3 regions of the Alkalibacterium indicireducens genome follow, and region 3 is predicted to be linked to each of the others. Evidence: predicted binding sites of a transcription regulator. Region 3 holds the regulator's gene; each other region holds the start of a gene.
The links. Region 3 encodes HrcA, which represses chaperone genes, less so after heat shock. Its sites were predicted from a motif close to TTAGCACTCNNNNNNNNNGAGTGCTAA; they were not measured.
Positions count from the first base shown of each region.

Region 1: a site for HrcA is predicted at 4,346-4,372, ahead of groES (co-chaperone GroES). Genes of this name have one in related genera too.
Region 2: a site for HrcA is predicted at 3,132-3,158, ahead of ABFX15_RS01330 (Hsp20/alpha crystallin family protein). Genes of this name have one in related genera too.

Region 1 covers NZ_BAAADA010000088.1:21,681-27,283, forward strand. Annotated here, with positions in the region: gene ABFX15_RS05595 (carbon-nitrogen family hydrolase) at 1-705, opposite strand, end outside; gene ABFX15_RS05600 (ketopantoate reductase family protein) at 721-1,635, opposite strand; gene groL (chaperonin GroEL) at 2,321-3,946, opposite strand; gene groES (co-chaperone GroES) at 3,999-4,283, opposite strand; gene ABFX15_RS05615 (CPBP family intramembrane glutamic endopeptidase) at 4,517-5,179, shown strand; gene ABFX15_RS05620 (DUF4305 domain-containing protein) at 5,208-5,417, shown strand; gene ABFX15_RS05625 (redox-sensing transcriptional repressor Rex) at 5,472-5,603, opposite strand, start outside.
Region 2 covers NZ_BAAADA010000022.1:2,071-6,517, reverse strand. Annotated here, with positions in the region: gene tnpA (IS66 family insertion sequence element accessory protein TnpA) at 1-272, opposite strand, end outside; gene ABFX15_RS01350 (Na-translocating system protein MpsC family protein) at 635-1,015, shown strand; gene ABFX15_RS01345 (sodium-dependent bicarbonate transport family permease) at 1,495-2,484, shown strand; gene ABFX15_RS01340 (P-II family nitrogen regulator) at 2,501-2,806, shown strand; gene ABFX15_RS01335 (DUF6671 family protein) at 2,865-3,062, shown strand; gene ABFX15_RS01330 (Hsp20/alpha crystallin family protein) at 3,194-3,640, shown strand; gene ABFX15_RS01325 (recombinase family protein) at 3,802-4,447, shown strand, end outside.
Region 3 covers NZ_BAAADA010000042.1:39,437-45,039, forward strand. Annotated here, with positions in the region: gene dnaJ (molecular chaperone DnaJ) at 1-439, opposite strand, end outside; gene dnaK (molecular chaperone DnaK) at 607-2,433, opposite strand; gene grpE (nucleotide exchange factor GrpE) at 2,467-3,039, opposite strand; gene hrcA (heat-inducible transcriptional repressor HrcA) at 3,061-4,089, opposite strand; gene ABFX15_RS02945 (bifunctional riboflavin kinase/FAD synthetase) at 4,244-5,200, opposite strand; gene truB (tRNA pseudouridine(55) synthase TruB) at 5,213-5,603, opposite strand, start outside.

The sequences.
Region 1 (5,603 bases), on a different contig from region 3:
ATCAGCTGTCAGTATTAATTCATCTTCTCCTGAGCCAGCCAGCACTTGTCCTAGTGGATCATATATAGTTGAGTGTCCGCAGAACGACAGTTGATCTGTTTTTCCGACACTATTTACACCCACAACAAAAAACTGGTTTTCGATTGCCCTAGCTTTAAGCAGTGCCTGCCAAACTTCTGATCTCGGGTGGGGCCAGGCTGCAGGAACAAATAAGATTTCTACCTCTTTTAAAGCCATCATTCTTATCCACTCTACAAACCTTAAATCATAACAAGTCGCAACGCCTATTGTTACACCATCCAATTCAAAGATACCTAGCTTGTTTCCTGATTCAAATACAGTATGCTCATCTGCAGGTGAAAAGAGATGGACTTTATCGTACGCATGCACCAAAGTCCCTTCCCTGTCAAAGCTGTAACTTGTGTTGTAGTAGCCGCCATCTTTCTTGACAGCAACTGAGCCACCGACGATGTTGATTTGATACTTGCGTGCCAATTTACTCAGAAAACTTTGGGTGTCATGCCCTTCCTCGTCTGCAGTAGCACTCATATTGTCAGGAAAGAATGATACATTCCACATTTCGGGAAGAACGATGGTACCCGGCTTACTAGACTCCACAGCTTCTTCAATCAACTTACTGATTCTGTCCCTGTTTTTATCAGGATCATTAAATGCTACATCCATTTGAATCGCACTGACCTTCACACTGTTTCCTCCTCATTAGTACTCCGCTTCGATTTTCTGAACTTCTTCATATAAATAACGATTGACTGGACAATCCAGATCAGACTCTTCGGCCTTTTTCAGAATAGTTCCTGAAAACAGCTCCACTTCTGATAGACGCTTGGCCAGGCCATCCTGTCTCATTGAGGGCATGCCATCCGAATCTACGGTGTCTATAATGTCGAAAGCCTTTTGTACATGTTCGTGCTCCAGACTGACCCCCTCTGCTTGAGCAATCTTTACTACTTCCTCCATGGCGGATCTCGCCTGATCATGATATTCCCCGCCTGTTTGAACACCACCAAAATTCGATTGGTTGACCATGACCACCTGGTTTACGCCAACGTTCATCATGAACTTCTCCCAAATTTTTAAAGTAATATTTTCCTCGACTGCATAAGGAAACTGAGCTTCCTCAAAGATCGACTTAACTGCATCCAGTCTTTTCTGTTTATCTGGACTGTCCACTCCAATCTGGAGCCAGCCTTTTACTTTGGACCGGACATCCTGACCATCTCGTGTTGCATCCATTCCTATCGCTACCGTAGGAATAATTTTTTCATGACCAAACTCACACCCAAGAATACCCTCGCTGGAAATTCCATTGATTAACGATAGGATTGTAGACTCTTCTCCTACTTGATTTTTCATAGATTCCAGTGCGCTGTCAAGTGCCAGCGATTTCGTGCAGACTATGATCAGATCTGCAGGTGTACTCTTTTCGGATTCTAAAACGTAATTGAAATCACACGGGACACCGTTTAATGTCACTCCGCCACTTTCATATTTTTTCTTTCTTCCTTCATTTACCATCACTCTTACACGATCTTTTCCCAAAGCTTCTGACAAGTGCTGTCCATACAACACACCCAGAGCCCCTAATCCAACTATAGAAACTGTCTTCTCATTCATAACAAATCTCCCCGTATACTCATGTAAATTATTTTACTATCTTATCATATAATCAGACTAATTCAGACTTTAACGTAATTCCGAAAGAAGTCTCCCACTTCTAAACGTATGGGTACGAAGCACCAGTGAAAGTGGGAGATGAATTTCGGTCAAGCGATAGCTTGAAGTCGCGAACTTCCGTTTCATTTGGTATACTTCTTGTGTAGACGAAAACCAAGTCTATACTTAGGCGATAACCAAGCCTACTAAGTATTCCTTGGCATTAGCCAAGGAAAAGAAAACCTATGAGGCAGGGACTGCCTTTTGAGCCTACCCATATCCGATTCCTCTGTCTGCATGAATTTTGTGCAAACAAGAATGGAGTTCGTAGGAAGCTCCCACTTCAAAATCCAAAGGATTTAAGTGGTGGGTAGTTCACTTAAGCGGATCGCAGTAACAGGTCTATCCGGTCTGATCGAAATGGTCTTTTCATTAGGTCAGAGCTTCATGAGACAAGCGCCAATCTAACGTACCAGCTCAAGGGGAGTCATTCAAATCTCAAAGTTTAAACGTTCCTATAGTGAATACTGCTTATAAGAGTACTGCAAAAAAAAGCAGGAAAAGCAGAGAGATACTCTCAAGCTTTTCCTGCTTTCTGGGCTTTCATTATGTGTCTGATGACACGACAGCAGATTATTGACTTTACTTACATCATGCCGCCCATTCCGCTTGGACCCATTCCACCAGCAGGTCCATCATTTTCAGATGGGATTTCTGCTACAGCAGCTTCAGTCGTTAGTAATAGCGCTGAAACAGATGCTGCATTTTGTAACGCTGAACGGGTTACTTTAGTTGGGTCGATGATACCCGCTTGTACCATGTTGACCATTTCGCCTGTTGCTGCATTGAATCCAATGCCAGGCTCAACGTGTTTCAGACGTTCAACAATAACACTTCCGTCCAGACCAGCATTTGAAGCGATCTGACGAACAGGTTCTTCCAGTGCACGAAGGACGATTTTCACACCAGTTGCTTCGTCACCTTCAAGATCGATCGTTTCCAGTTTATCCAGAATGTTGATATAAGCTGTTCCACCACCGGCGATGACACCTTCTTCAACTGCAGCACGTGCAGCATTCAATGCATCTTCGATACGCAGTTTACGTTCTTTAATTTCAGTTTCAGTCGCTGCTCCGACTTTAATGACTGCAACGCCGCCTGCCATTTTAGCAATGCGTTCCTGCAGTTTTTCACGGTCGAATTCAGAGTTTGTTTCTTCAGCTTGAGCACGAAGCATCGCCACACGCTGTTCGATGTTCTCTTTTTCGCCAGCACCTTCAACAACAGTTGTGTGGTCTTTAGTTACAACAACTTTTCCTGCAGTACCCAGCTGATCGATCGTCACATCTTTAAGGTCCAGCCCAAGATCACTTGTGATGACTGTTCCGTTTGTCAAAATAGCGATGTCTTCCAGCATACCTTTACGACGGTCACCGAATCCCGGCGCTTTAACAGCTACAACGTTAAGCGTTCCGCGAATCTTGTTCAATACAAGTGTAGGCAGTGCTTCTCCTTCGATATCGTCTGCAATGATCAGAAGTGGACGATTCTGCTGCATGATATTTTCAAGAACAGGAAGGATTTCCTGTACTGAAGAAATCTTCTTGTCTGTAATCAGAATGTAAGGATTATCCAAGTTTGCTTCCATTTTCTCGTTATCCGTTACCATGTACTGAGACAGGTAGCCGCGATCGAACTGCATTCCTTCAACAACATCCAGTTCAGTTTCAATTCCTTGAGATTCCTCTATTGTGATAACGCCGTCGCTTCCCACACGTTCCATCGCATCTGCAAGCAGCTTACCGATCTCTTCGTCGCCAGATGAGATTGCAGCAATTTGCGCGATAGACTCTTTGTCTTCTACTTTAGTAGAGATGTCATGTAGAGCTTCGACTGCTTTTTTAGTTGCCAGTTCGATTCCGCGACGGATGCCTACAGGGTTAGCGCCTGCAGTCACGTTTTTCATTCCTTCATTGACGATTGCCTGGGTTAGAACAGTCGCAGTAGTTGTTCCGTCACCTGCGATATCGTTTGTTTTGCTTGCTACTTCAGCAACAAGCTGAGCACCCATATTTTCGAATTTGTCATCCAGTTCAATTTCCTTTGCGATGGTCACCCCATCATTAGTGATTTGAGGTGCGCCGAAAGATTTGTCCAAGATAACATTTCTACCTTTTGGTCCCAATGTCACTTTAACTGTATCCGCTAGTTTATCTACGCCACGCAGCATTGCTGCACGTGCATTTTCAGAAAATTTGATTTCTTTAGCCATGGTAATAATCGCTCCTTCAATATTATTTTTTTTAATGAATCAGTGGTTCAAATTAGTCAACGATTGCAATAATGTCTGTATCTTTAACTACTAGATAATCGGTTCCTTCATACTTGATTTCAGAACCGGCATACTTTTCAAAGATAACCTGATCGCCGACAGAAACTGATACGTCAGCTCGGCTTCCGTTATCAAGAAGTTTTCCGTCTCCAACAGCTACAACCACTGCTGACTGCGGCTTCTCTTTTGCTGAATCAGGTAAAACTAATCCGCTTGCAGTTTTCTCTTCTTCTTTCTTCACTTCAAGAAGTACACGATTTCCTAAAGGTTTTAACATGATGCAATCCCTCCAAAATAGTAGTTTTAATTTTTCACTAAAGATATAGTGAGATGTGAGTGTTAGCACTCTCGACCTCCGAGTGCTAACTACATTACCTAGTATATTCAAAACTGTGATTTCTTGCAAGTCCTAACTTTAATTTTTTTTGAAAAATTTACCCGGTGGAAAACGGCTGGTTTTTGTGTTAAATTACTATATATTGTGGGAATACCAATTAAAGGATGAACAACATGTCAGTTAATGATATTAATAAAAAAGCGGCTATTAACATGATCAGCCTGTTTCTTGCCGTACAGCTTGTTTCTGCTGTGATCCCTCTTTTCTTACCAGAAGATACAGGGATTGTCGGATTTCTCCTTCCATCCATGGTCCTGTTTTCATTAGGTGCCATCGGTATGATCGTGATCGAAAGAAGACAGCAGATGAAGTTTGAGTTTGAAGAACGATTCAGTAATAATACCGCCAGTATTCTTCTATGGGGACTGATAGGGATGTTTATTGCAATAGTCGTGCAGACTTTCGCAAGCATTATAGAAGTAAACTTTCTAGGCTCTTCTATGGAGTCAGAAAACACTCAGTTTATAATGGAAGTCGTCAGAAATTATCCGTTGTTTCTTCTCCTAGTTGGAATAGCAGGGCCAGTAATGGAAGAATTTGTTTTCAGAAAGGCAATGTTTGGTCTTCTGATTGATCGGATTGGCGGCATCGGAGCTGCAGTCATCAGTTCACTGCTCTTTGCATTCATTCACTTTGACGGTCTGCTCCTAGTGTACTCATCAATGGGACTGGTTTTTGCCTGGCTTTACTTCAAGACTAAAAACATATGGACACCAATTCTGGCACATTGTCTAATGAATGTGGCAGCTGTGCTGATCAACTTGTACTTTTCTTAAAAAACAAGTAGTTTAGAAAGGATTTATAATGACAGAAAAACAAATCATGTTTCAGATTGCCTTTAAGTATATATTCTTCCTGCTGTTCATGTTCTTTACGATCGATTCAGTCGCCAGCAGTGGATGGGGATTCTTCTCCTTCTTGTTTGCTCTCTTCGCTACAAAAGACTTTGTTCAGGGTACGAGGATGGCTGCAGCATATCTACGTATTAAAAAAAGCAAAAATAACAGCAAATAAAAAAGATCTTCAAAGCTTACGGACCAGATCAAGGTCTGCTTTGAAGATCTTTTTTTAATCATTGTAAAATAGGTCATTTAAAGGATTGTCATCTTCTTCAGGTTCAGCATTCTGATCAAAGTCCTGATAGTAATTGATGAAGTATATCAGCGTTTGCAGTTCATTGGTCAGGTCAACGTTGTGTAC
Region 2 (4,447 bases), on a different contig from region 3:
CAAACCTGTAATGATGAATCAGAAACTCTTTCAGAGAGCGGATTCGGCATAGTGATTTCTGCAAATCGCTTTGATTCTGTAACTGCCATCACTCCTGCCTGGATCAATGAATCCTCACGGATTATTTTATTCCAGTAGAAAAAAGAAGGGGCTGAGATTTGGTTTTCCTCACACCAGTTTCTGATTGATTGTCCACTTTGTCTTTGGGCAGCGATAATTTCCTGCAACTTTGTTTTCAATAGGTCATGTTTTGCCTGTCTTACAGTTGCCATATTTGCTTAGCCTCCCAGTTTAGACTTAGTTTTAGTACCGGCTAAGGATTGCTTAGCTGGTGCTAAAACTTACTACTATACTAAAGATTATCTCATGGCAGACAGTGTGTTTGAATCCGTACTTTTATTGAGCGCTTACAACAAACAATGACTTTATATGTATTTACAACGAATTAGATATATGTTATGCTAAATTAAATTTTTTTAAGTTAGAATAGGTTGCTCAATATAAGTACAATTATCAAATGTATTAGCATTAAGATAATAATTAATTGTCTGTATGAAAATACGGTTAGGGTTTTGTTGCTTAGATTGAAACAAATCGGTATGTCACCCTTAATATATGGTGATAGGAAATACCCTTGATAGGAGGAACAACCATAACAAAAGGTCAATTAGAAGCAGAAATAAGCAAGGCATTAACACTGTGGGAGAAGGATTTTCTAGGACGAGGATCCGTAACAGTGAAAACTGACATTTTAAGGGATATGGTCATTGTTGTTCTAAGAGGAATATTAACACCTGCAGAATATAAGGTTTGCCAAACATCAGAAGGAATATTATCTATTAAGAAAGTTCGAGCAGATCTAGTAGAAGCAGGTCGAGATATGTTAGGTGAAATAATAAAAGAAAAAACAGGGGAAGAAGTAATAACATTTCATACGGACATCAGTACAAAAACCGGTGAACGGGTTATGATCTTTAAATTATCTGGCGATTTAGAGAAAAAACTAATGTCTTAGAAAAAATAATAGTAGGGAGATCTACAAAGGCCCATTTTGGATGAAATAGTGGGTAAGTTGAGGATAAACCGACTTTTTTCTAGCGTAAGGCAGTTATACCACTATAAATGTGGATACTGTACCTTGCTAGAAAAAGTCGGTTTTTTGCTTAGGTACTCTATACAACAAACACCACTAAGAGTATGACACAATATCTCAAATACTTTTACAAAAGCCAGGGTATAAGCACTTAATATAATGAAAGGAGGTGTACTACTGTCCCTATAATTTACAATTATATTGTAATGAAAATTATGAACATAAAGGTAAGTTGATAGACAAATGAAAGGTGGAATACACCAGTCAAATGTGGGTCAGCATCCATGGCTACTACCTCAAAATTAGTAATATGATGTTGACCTTATTTTTGCGCATGTAATTAATTATAATTTATTAATGAAAAAATAAGTTTTAAAAATAATGGTGAGGTGTTAAGTAAGATGATTTCTTTAGAATTTGCATTTAGCAACATGTTATCTCCAGCAATATTATTTTTTATATTAGGAGTTATAGCGGTATCAGTTAAATCTGATCTTGAAATACCTGATTCAATTGGATCAGCAATAACATTATATATTTTAATATCCATAGGATTACAGAGTGGAGTAGCAGTGAGTAAAACAGGGATACTAGGAGTAGTAATACCTGCTTTATCCGCAATAATTATGGGTATTTTAATTACAACTGTAGTATACTATATAATGTCAAAAATAGGATTTGATCCAGAAAATGCAGGATCCATAGCAGGACATTATGGAGCATGTAATAGTGTAACCATTATAACAGTTTTGGTTTTTTTAGAGCAAATGGGAGCTAGCTATGAGGAATTTGTGCCTGCCTTGTACCCTTTTATGGATACAGCAGCTTTACTTACCGGTATTGTTCTAGGTCGTGTTGGTTTAAAGAAAAGATCTGTTGAAGTAGAAAAAGGTGAATATAATATAAGAGATATATTGCGTACATCTTTAACAGCTAAATCAACATTATTAATTTTTGGTGGCTTTCTAATTGGATTAATATCAGGTGTTGAAGGAACGAAAAGTCTCATGCCTTTCTATGATAATATTTTTGAGGGAATTTTCACAATTTTTATGCTTGATATAGGAATACTTTCCGGTTCAAGAATCTTTGAACTAAAAAGTGTTAAGCCAGTTACATTGGTGTTAGCAATTATTCTCCCGCCATTACAGGCTTTTATGGCAATAATATTAGCTACTTTTATTGGCTTAAGTCCAGGAGGAGCAACTGTGTTTGCAGCATTGGCTGGTGGAGCATCCTTTATATCTGCACCGGCAGTAATGAGAAGTACCTTTCCGGATGCCAACCCCTCTTTGGCTATTGGAATGAGTCTAGGGATTATTTTTCCCTTTAATATTTTAATAGGAATCCCCCTTTACTATCAAATAGCAAATATAATTTCAAATTTATAGATGGAGGTGTACCAACATGTTGAAAAGTGCTGAGAAAATTATTATAATAACTGAAAGAATAATCTGTTCTCGTATAATAGAATATTTAGAGTCTTTAGGTATTAAAGCTTATACCATTTATCAGAATGTTTCTGGACAAGGTGAAAGAGGTATGAGATCAATATCTGGAGGACTTAGTAGATTTGGTGAAAATATAAGAATAGAAATTATAATAGAGAATGAAGAAGAGGCTATAGCTGTAGCTGAAAAGATATACAATAAATATTTGTCTTCAAAATATGCGGGGATAGTCTATATAGAAGATATTCGAGTAATTAAGTAATGGGTAAGAAAGCCATTATATGTATGAGAGAAGTTCAACTACCGGAGATATAGAGCGTATGGGAAATCAATTTGAAGCTGCAAGACATAAGGCAATTGGAGCTATGGATTTATGTGGTAAAACCTTAGCCTTTGCCAGTGAAGGTTCCTTTGGTCTCCATCCTTTTATGCCTTTCGTTCCATTTAATCGGGAAATAGTACTATTAGTTGATAAAGAGAATGATCTAGAAATCAGTGGTATGGCAACTACAGCATAAAAAAAAATAAGTAAAAAAACAAAAAAACTATTGACAGATTTTGAAAAGTGGTGTATATCTAAATTAGAGTTAGCACTCAACGACAGAGAGTGCTAATGATGAGAATAAAAACAAGTAAAGGAGTGGTTATTATGGCAGGATTAATTCCATTCAACAGAAAACGAAATGATGTAATGAATACTGGTTTTGAAGATTTTTCCAACATGATTGATGACTTTTTTACAGGTAGCTGGCCATTGCAAAGAAGTTTAGCGGCAGATACATTTAAGATTGACATTCAGGATAATGATACAGAGTACACAATTGAAGCAGAACTTCCAGGAGTAAAGAAAGAAGATGTAGAGATTACGCTTAACGAAGGAAGACTTAACATTTCAGTGAAAAAAGAAGAAGTTTCTGAAGATAAAAACAAAAAATATATTCATCGTGAAAGAAAATATGCTCAGATGTCACGAAGCATATTCCTTGCAGATGCCAATGAAGAAAGTGTTCAGGCAAAACTAGAAGAAGGTGTGTTGACAATTAAGGTACCTAAAAAGGAACAGGTCGACACCTCTAAACGCATCATGATCGAGTAATGAAAGACAGTACATTAGCACACTGGCACAACAACATGCCGGTGTGCTAATGCTTTTTAATTGAGAAACAGTAGCGTAAGTTCATTGGTATAAACATCTGAATTAATATAGAATAAAATATAGGTGGAAATCAATGGTATTAAAGATGTAAGTGGTTACTTATTGATACATACATAGATATTGCCTCAGGGAAAGCGAAGTCTAACCGCAAAACATTTCATCGTCTAATTAAAGATTGTGAAGCAAAAAATATAGAAATTGTGATAACAAAAAACATTAGCAGGTTTGGCCGAGATAGCGTTGAAGTGCTTGAAGGGTTGAATAAGCTAAGAGTGCTTGGAGTTCGTGTCATATTTGAACTAGAAGGACTCGATAGAGCTGATACAGATAGTGCCTTGATGATTTCAATTATCGAATCGATTGCACAAGCCGAAAACGAATCTCGTAGTGAAAATATTAAATGGGATTATAGACGTCTTGCGGCACAAGGCACATCAAAATTATATAACCGAAAATGTTACGATTATGAAAATGATACAGATGGAGTACTGATCATTAAGGAAGATGTAGCTAAAAATGTCCGAATAATTTTTGAACTGTATTTGCGCGGGTTTAGTATTATTGGTATAAAGCGAGAGTTAGAAAAACTAGGAATAAAAACCCCAACCGGAAAAGAAAATTGGTGCAAAAGAACAATTGATGTTATGCTAAGCAATGAGAAATATATCGGTGTTGTTAGGCTACTTAATGCGGGAGAACACCAAGACATTATGTTTCAGAAAATAACCATCCAGCAATTATTTCAAA
Region 3 (5,603 bases):
ATCGAATCGTTGTTTCTTTTCCAAAAATAGCTTCTTCAAACTTAAGATCCATGACATACTGCAGATCCTCACCTTGACGGGGTGCATTCGGATTACGGCGTCTTGAACCTCCCCCACCAAAGAACTGATCGAAGATATCTTCGAATCCGCCGCCGAAGCCACCCTGGCCACCGCCGAACCCGCCACCAAAGCCGCCGCCTGCACCGAAGTTCGGATCTGTTGAGGCATGTCCATACTGATCGTATGCTGCACGCTTCTGGTCATCACTCAACACTTCATAGGCTTCTGAGATTTGCTTGAACTTCTCGTCGGCATCTGGAGCGTCACTGATATCCGGGTGGTATTTTTTAGAAAGCTTTCGGTAAGCTTTTTTAATTTCATCTTTAGAAGCATTTTTAGAAACTCCTAGTAGGTCATAAAAATCTTCTTTTTCAGGCATACTATCCCTCCATTGCTACTGTTACGCGTCTCTGTAGAGCTGAGTCCTACGACTGTTAGGCTTCTTGCACAGCAGCTACAGGGGCTCTGTATCTCTTTTCAAAAAGAAAGAAAGCACTTGTTTGTGGTGCTTTAAAAGTGCTTTCTTCTCTTCAAATCTCACTTCAATTATTCTTCGTCATCTACTTCTTCAAAGTCTGCATCGACAACGTTGTCGTCTGTCTGAACATCGCCTTCTGCTCCTTCAGCTTCCGCCTGCTGAGCTGCAGCCTGTTCGTATAGTTTGACTGACATTTCCTGAACGATTTCATTCAGTGCGTCACGCTTCGTCTTGATTTCATCAATATCATCGTTTTCAAGTGCAGTTTTCAGCTCGTCACGAGCTTCCTCAGCTTTCTTGATGTCCGCTTCATCAACTTTACCTTCAAGTTCTTTCAATGTCTTGTCGATCTGGAAGACAAGCTGGTCAGCTTCATTACGCAGTTCTACTTCTTCCTTGCGTTTTTTGTCTGCTTCTGCATTTTCTTCTGCTTCTTTCACCATACGCTCAATTTCTTCTTCAGAAAGACCAGATGAAGACTTGATCGTAATCTTCTGTTCTTTACCTGTACCGAGATCCTTAGCAGAAACATTTACAATACCGTTTTTATCGATATCGAATGTCACTTCAATTTGAGGCACACCACGTGGTGCTGGTGGAATATCCGTCAACTGGAAGCGACCAAGTGTCTTGTTGTCTTTAGCCATTGGACGCTCACCTTGAAGAACGTGCACATCAACCGCAGGCTGATTGTCTGCAGCAGTAGAGAATACTTGAGATTTACTTGTTGGGATCGTAGTATTTCTCTCAATCAGTTTAGTAAATACTCCGCCCATTGTTTCGATTCCTAATGATAGAGGGGTTACGTCAAGTAGAACGATGTCTTTTACTTCTCCTGAAATAACTCCACCTTGGACAGCTGCCCCCATAGCAACAACTTCATCAGGGTTTACAGAACGGTTAGGCTCTTTTCCTGTTTCAGCTTTAACAGCTTCAATAACAGCTGGAATACGTGTTGATCCTCCAACAAGGATGACTTCGTCTATGTCAGATTTGGATAGTCCTGCATCTTTAAGTGCCTGACGGACAGGATTCTTCGTACGTGTAACCAGGTCATCAGTGATTTCGTCGAACTTGGCACGTGTCAGAGTCATTTCAAGGTGAAATGGACCTGATTCTCCTGCACTGATGAACGGCAAGCTGATTTGTGTAGAAGATACACCAGACAAGTCTTTTTTAGCTTTTTCAGCTGCATCTTTCAGACGCTGAAGAGCCATTTTATCTTTACTTAAGTCAACGCCGTTTTCTTTCTTGAATTCAGCAACTAGGTAGTCGATGATTTTTTCATCAAAGTCATCTCCACCTAGGTGGTTATCTCCGGCGGTTGCCAAAACTTCGAATACGCCGTCTCCCAGTTCAAGAATAGATACGTCGAATGTTCCGCCACCTAAGTCAAATACCAGAATTTTTTCATCTTTGTCTACTTTATCCAGACCGTAAGCTAGTGAAGCAGCGGTCGGTTCGTTTACGATACGGTCAACCTCTAAACCTGCTATTTTACCAGCATCTTTTGTAGCCTGACGCTGTGAGTCATTGAAATATGCAGGTACAGTGATGACTGCGTTTGTGACTTCTTCACCAAGGTAATCTTCTGCATAATCTTTCAAGTGCTGAAGAATGAATGCTGACACCTGCTGAGGAGTATACGTCTTGCCTTCAGCTTCAACTTTAAAATCTTCACCCATGTGACGTTTGATAGAGATGACAGTGTTCGGGTTTGTGATAGCCTGACGCTTAGCCACTTCCCCTACTTGTATTTCTCCATTTTTAAATGCTACAACAGATGGTGTTGTACGGTTTCCTTCTTTATTAGGAATAATTTTAGCTTCGCCGCCTTCAAGAACTGCGACTGCTGAGTTCGTTGTTCCTAAGTCGATTCCGATTACTTTACCCATTTTCAAATCACCCTTTGCTTTCTATAGAATTTTTTATAATGTAACTGATACTTTGGCTGCTCGTAACACACGATCGTGCAGTTTATAGCCTTTTTCAAAAACTTGAGCCACTTCATTGCTGTCCTGATCTTCATTCGCAGGTACTTGCGTATACGCTTCGTGATAGTTGGGATCAAACGGTTCTCCAACAGGATCGATTACTTCAATCCCTTCTTTTTCTAAGGCCTGCTGCAGGCTATTGTAGACCATCTCAATACCTTTTTTCAGGTTTTCTCCTGCTTCAGTATCGACTTCGATACTTAAAGCACGTTCGATATTGTCCAGTGCAGGAAGTAGTTCTTTCGCCAGAGACTGTGAGCTGTAGCGAAGAAGTTCTTCGCGGTCCCGCTGATTACGTCTACGGATGTTTGCCAGTTCTGCCTGAAGACGATAATATCTGTCTGTCAGGTCGTCCAGTTCTTTCTGCTTTTCTTCCAGTTCAGAAGACCCGCTGCTCTCTTCTTCTGTGGACTTCTCATCGTTTTCAAGCTGAATGTCTTCGTCAGCTGTTTCTTCCTGTTTTGACAATACGTCTTCATTCAACTCTTTTTCATCTTTTTCATCCACGTGACATTCCTCTTTTCCTTATTATTCCAGGTAGTAATTTAGTAGTGTGTATGTCAGCTGTTTTCTGAATACATCCAGCACGCCGAATGTTTCATCGTAGGACATGCTGGTCGGACCTAACACGGCAAGGATCCCTCGGCCATGGCCGCTGACCTGATATGCTGCGGTCACCAGACTGAAGTTTGTAAACAGTTCGTTGTCGAATTCGTCACCTATCTTCACGACGAAATCTTCATGAATTGGATCGATCAGCACATTGAGGTTTCCTTTATTGTCCAGTAAAGAATATAAGGACTTCAGCTGCTGTTTGTCCATGTCTTCAGTGAAATCCAGCAGATTCATCTTGCCGGAAATATGATAACGGTCTTCAGCAGAAGCATTGAACGCCGATTCAAGCGACAGATACATATCCATCGCATTGGACGCATACTTTCTGATTAAGAACGGAATGTCCTGTTCCAGTTTTCTAGCGACCTCCATTAAAGGCAGGCCGACCAGATGCTGATTGAATATATTGGCCACTTTGACCATATCAGACTCATCGATCGGTTTCGGCAGTCTGAAGACTTTATTCTCTATCAGTCCGCCATCTGTTTGAACAATTGCCATAATCAGATTATCATTCAAGGCAACCAGTCTGAATCCGGTCAGGCGACTGGACTCGGCTTTCGGCCCAAGAACGATCGCAGTATAACTGGTCAAGTCGGACAGCAGCTTGGCTGACTGATTCATGATATCATCCATCTGCTTGACATGATTACCAAGGACTTCATTAATGATCTGCAGCTTGTCCTCAGCTACTTCCTGAGGTTTCACGAGATGATCGATGTAATACCGGTACCCCTTCATCGACGGAACACGTCCTGAAGACGAATGAGTTTTCTGGATGAATCCAAGTTTTTCAAGAAAGCTCAGTTCATTTCTGATTGTTGCGGAACTGGCATCGATAGCCGTTTCAGTCATGATTGTTTTCGACCCGATTGGATGCCCTGTAGACGTATAGAGTCTGATGAGAGCATCAAGTATATTTATTTGCCTCTTTGTCAACATGTGCATCACTCCTTGGCACGAAGACAGACTTCAAACGTAATGGTTTACTAGCTGAACACTCACACCGCTTCAATTCATTCATTAAATTAGCACTCGAACAAACCGAGTGCTAATACATCTATAATTTATCAAATAGACTCTTGTCTGTCAACAATTAAATCTGATTTATTTTGACCTTTGCCAAACTCTCTCTCGCTTCTATCTCATCCTGATCCAGTCTTTCGATTAAAGCATCGACAGAGTCGAACTTGATCTCGTCTCTCAGATATGAGACCCATTTGACTGAAACATCTTCGCCATATATCTCTTCGCTGTAATCAAAGAGATGGACTTCGATCGAATAGTTCGGCCGATGACCGAATGTCGGGTTGTAGCCTATTGAGGCCATACCATCATGCCATTTTCCATTGACTCGCATCCTGACAGCATAGACGCCACGTTTAGGTACCATGACGTACGGGTGTGGATAGATATTGGCCGTAGGATAGTCCAGTTCTCTTCCCCTTGCATCCCCGTGAATCACGAAGCCGCTGGTTTCATAGATGTATCCCAGTAGTTTGTTCGCCCGTTCGATCTGACCTTCACCGATATAACGTCTGATACGGGTGGAGCTGATCTTATCTCGTTCGTCCTGCATTTTCTCCACCTTAATAATATCAAAGCGCCCATCTGCATACTCATGCAAGGTATCCATATTGGCTAAGTGGGTTTTTCCGTAGGTATAATCAAACCCGGCAACGACGATTTTAGCATGCCATTTCACTATATAGTCATCTACAAACTCCTGCGGTGAGAGACGGCCGAAGCTGGATGTGAAATCGACCTCATAAAGGATATCTACTCCTAAATTTTCCATGATCTTTTCTTTTCGATCCAACGGAGTCAGATAATTATGCTTGTCCGGATCGAAGCTTCGGTAAACGAAAGCCGGATGTCTGTTGAATGTCATGACCGCCGATTTCATCCCTTTTTGAGCGGCAATCTGTACGCCTTTTTTTATGACCGCCTGATGTCCGCGGTGTACCCCGTCAAAAAAACCCAGGATGAGAACGATATCGCCGGAATATATATCTTTTTTATCATATGGATGATGAATCTTTATAATTTCCATGAGTTCCACCTACTATTCATTTCGTAAGACTTTTATCGGTTTGATAAACTGACTTTTACTTGGATGCGAGCCATAAATAGCGACCGCTCTGTTCTCTTTCATAAAAACAAGCCGGTCGGATTCATCCGGTGCATAGTCTGCTTTATCCAGCAGTGCACCATTTTTGACCTTATCATATTCTACTTCAGTCAGGTCGTATGTCTTAATTTCGGTTAGCGCACTCTCCAGTGGAAACAGTGCCTCGTCAATTTTATTGTCTTCCATAAGCTGTCTTACCTCAGTTAAAGTAAAGGCCTGCTCGCTGGAATAGCCGCCGCTGGAGATCCGTGTAAGTTGAGACATGTGCGAGGGATAACCCAGTGCTTGGCCTAAGTCTACGGCCAATGTACGCACATACGTCCCT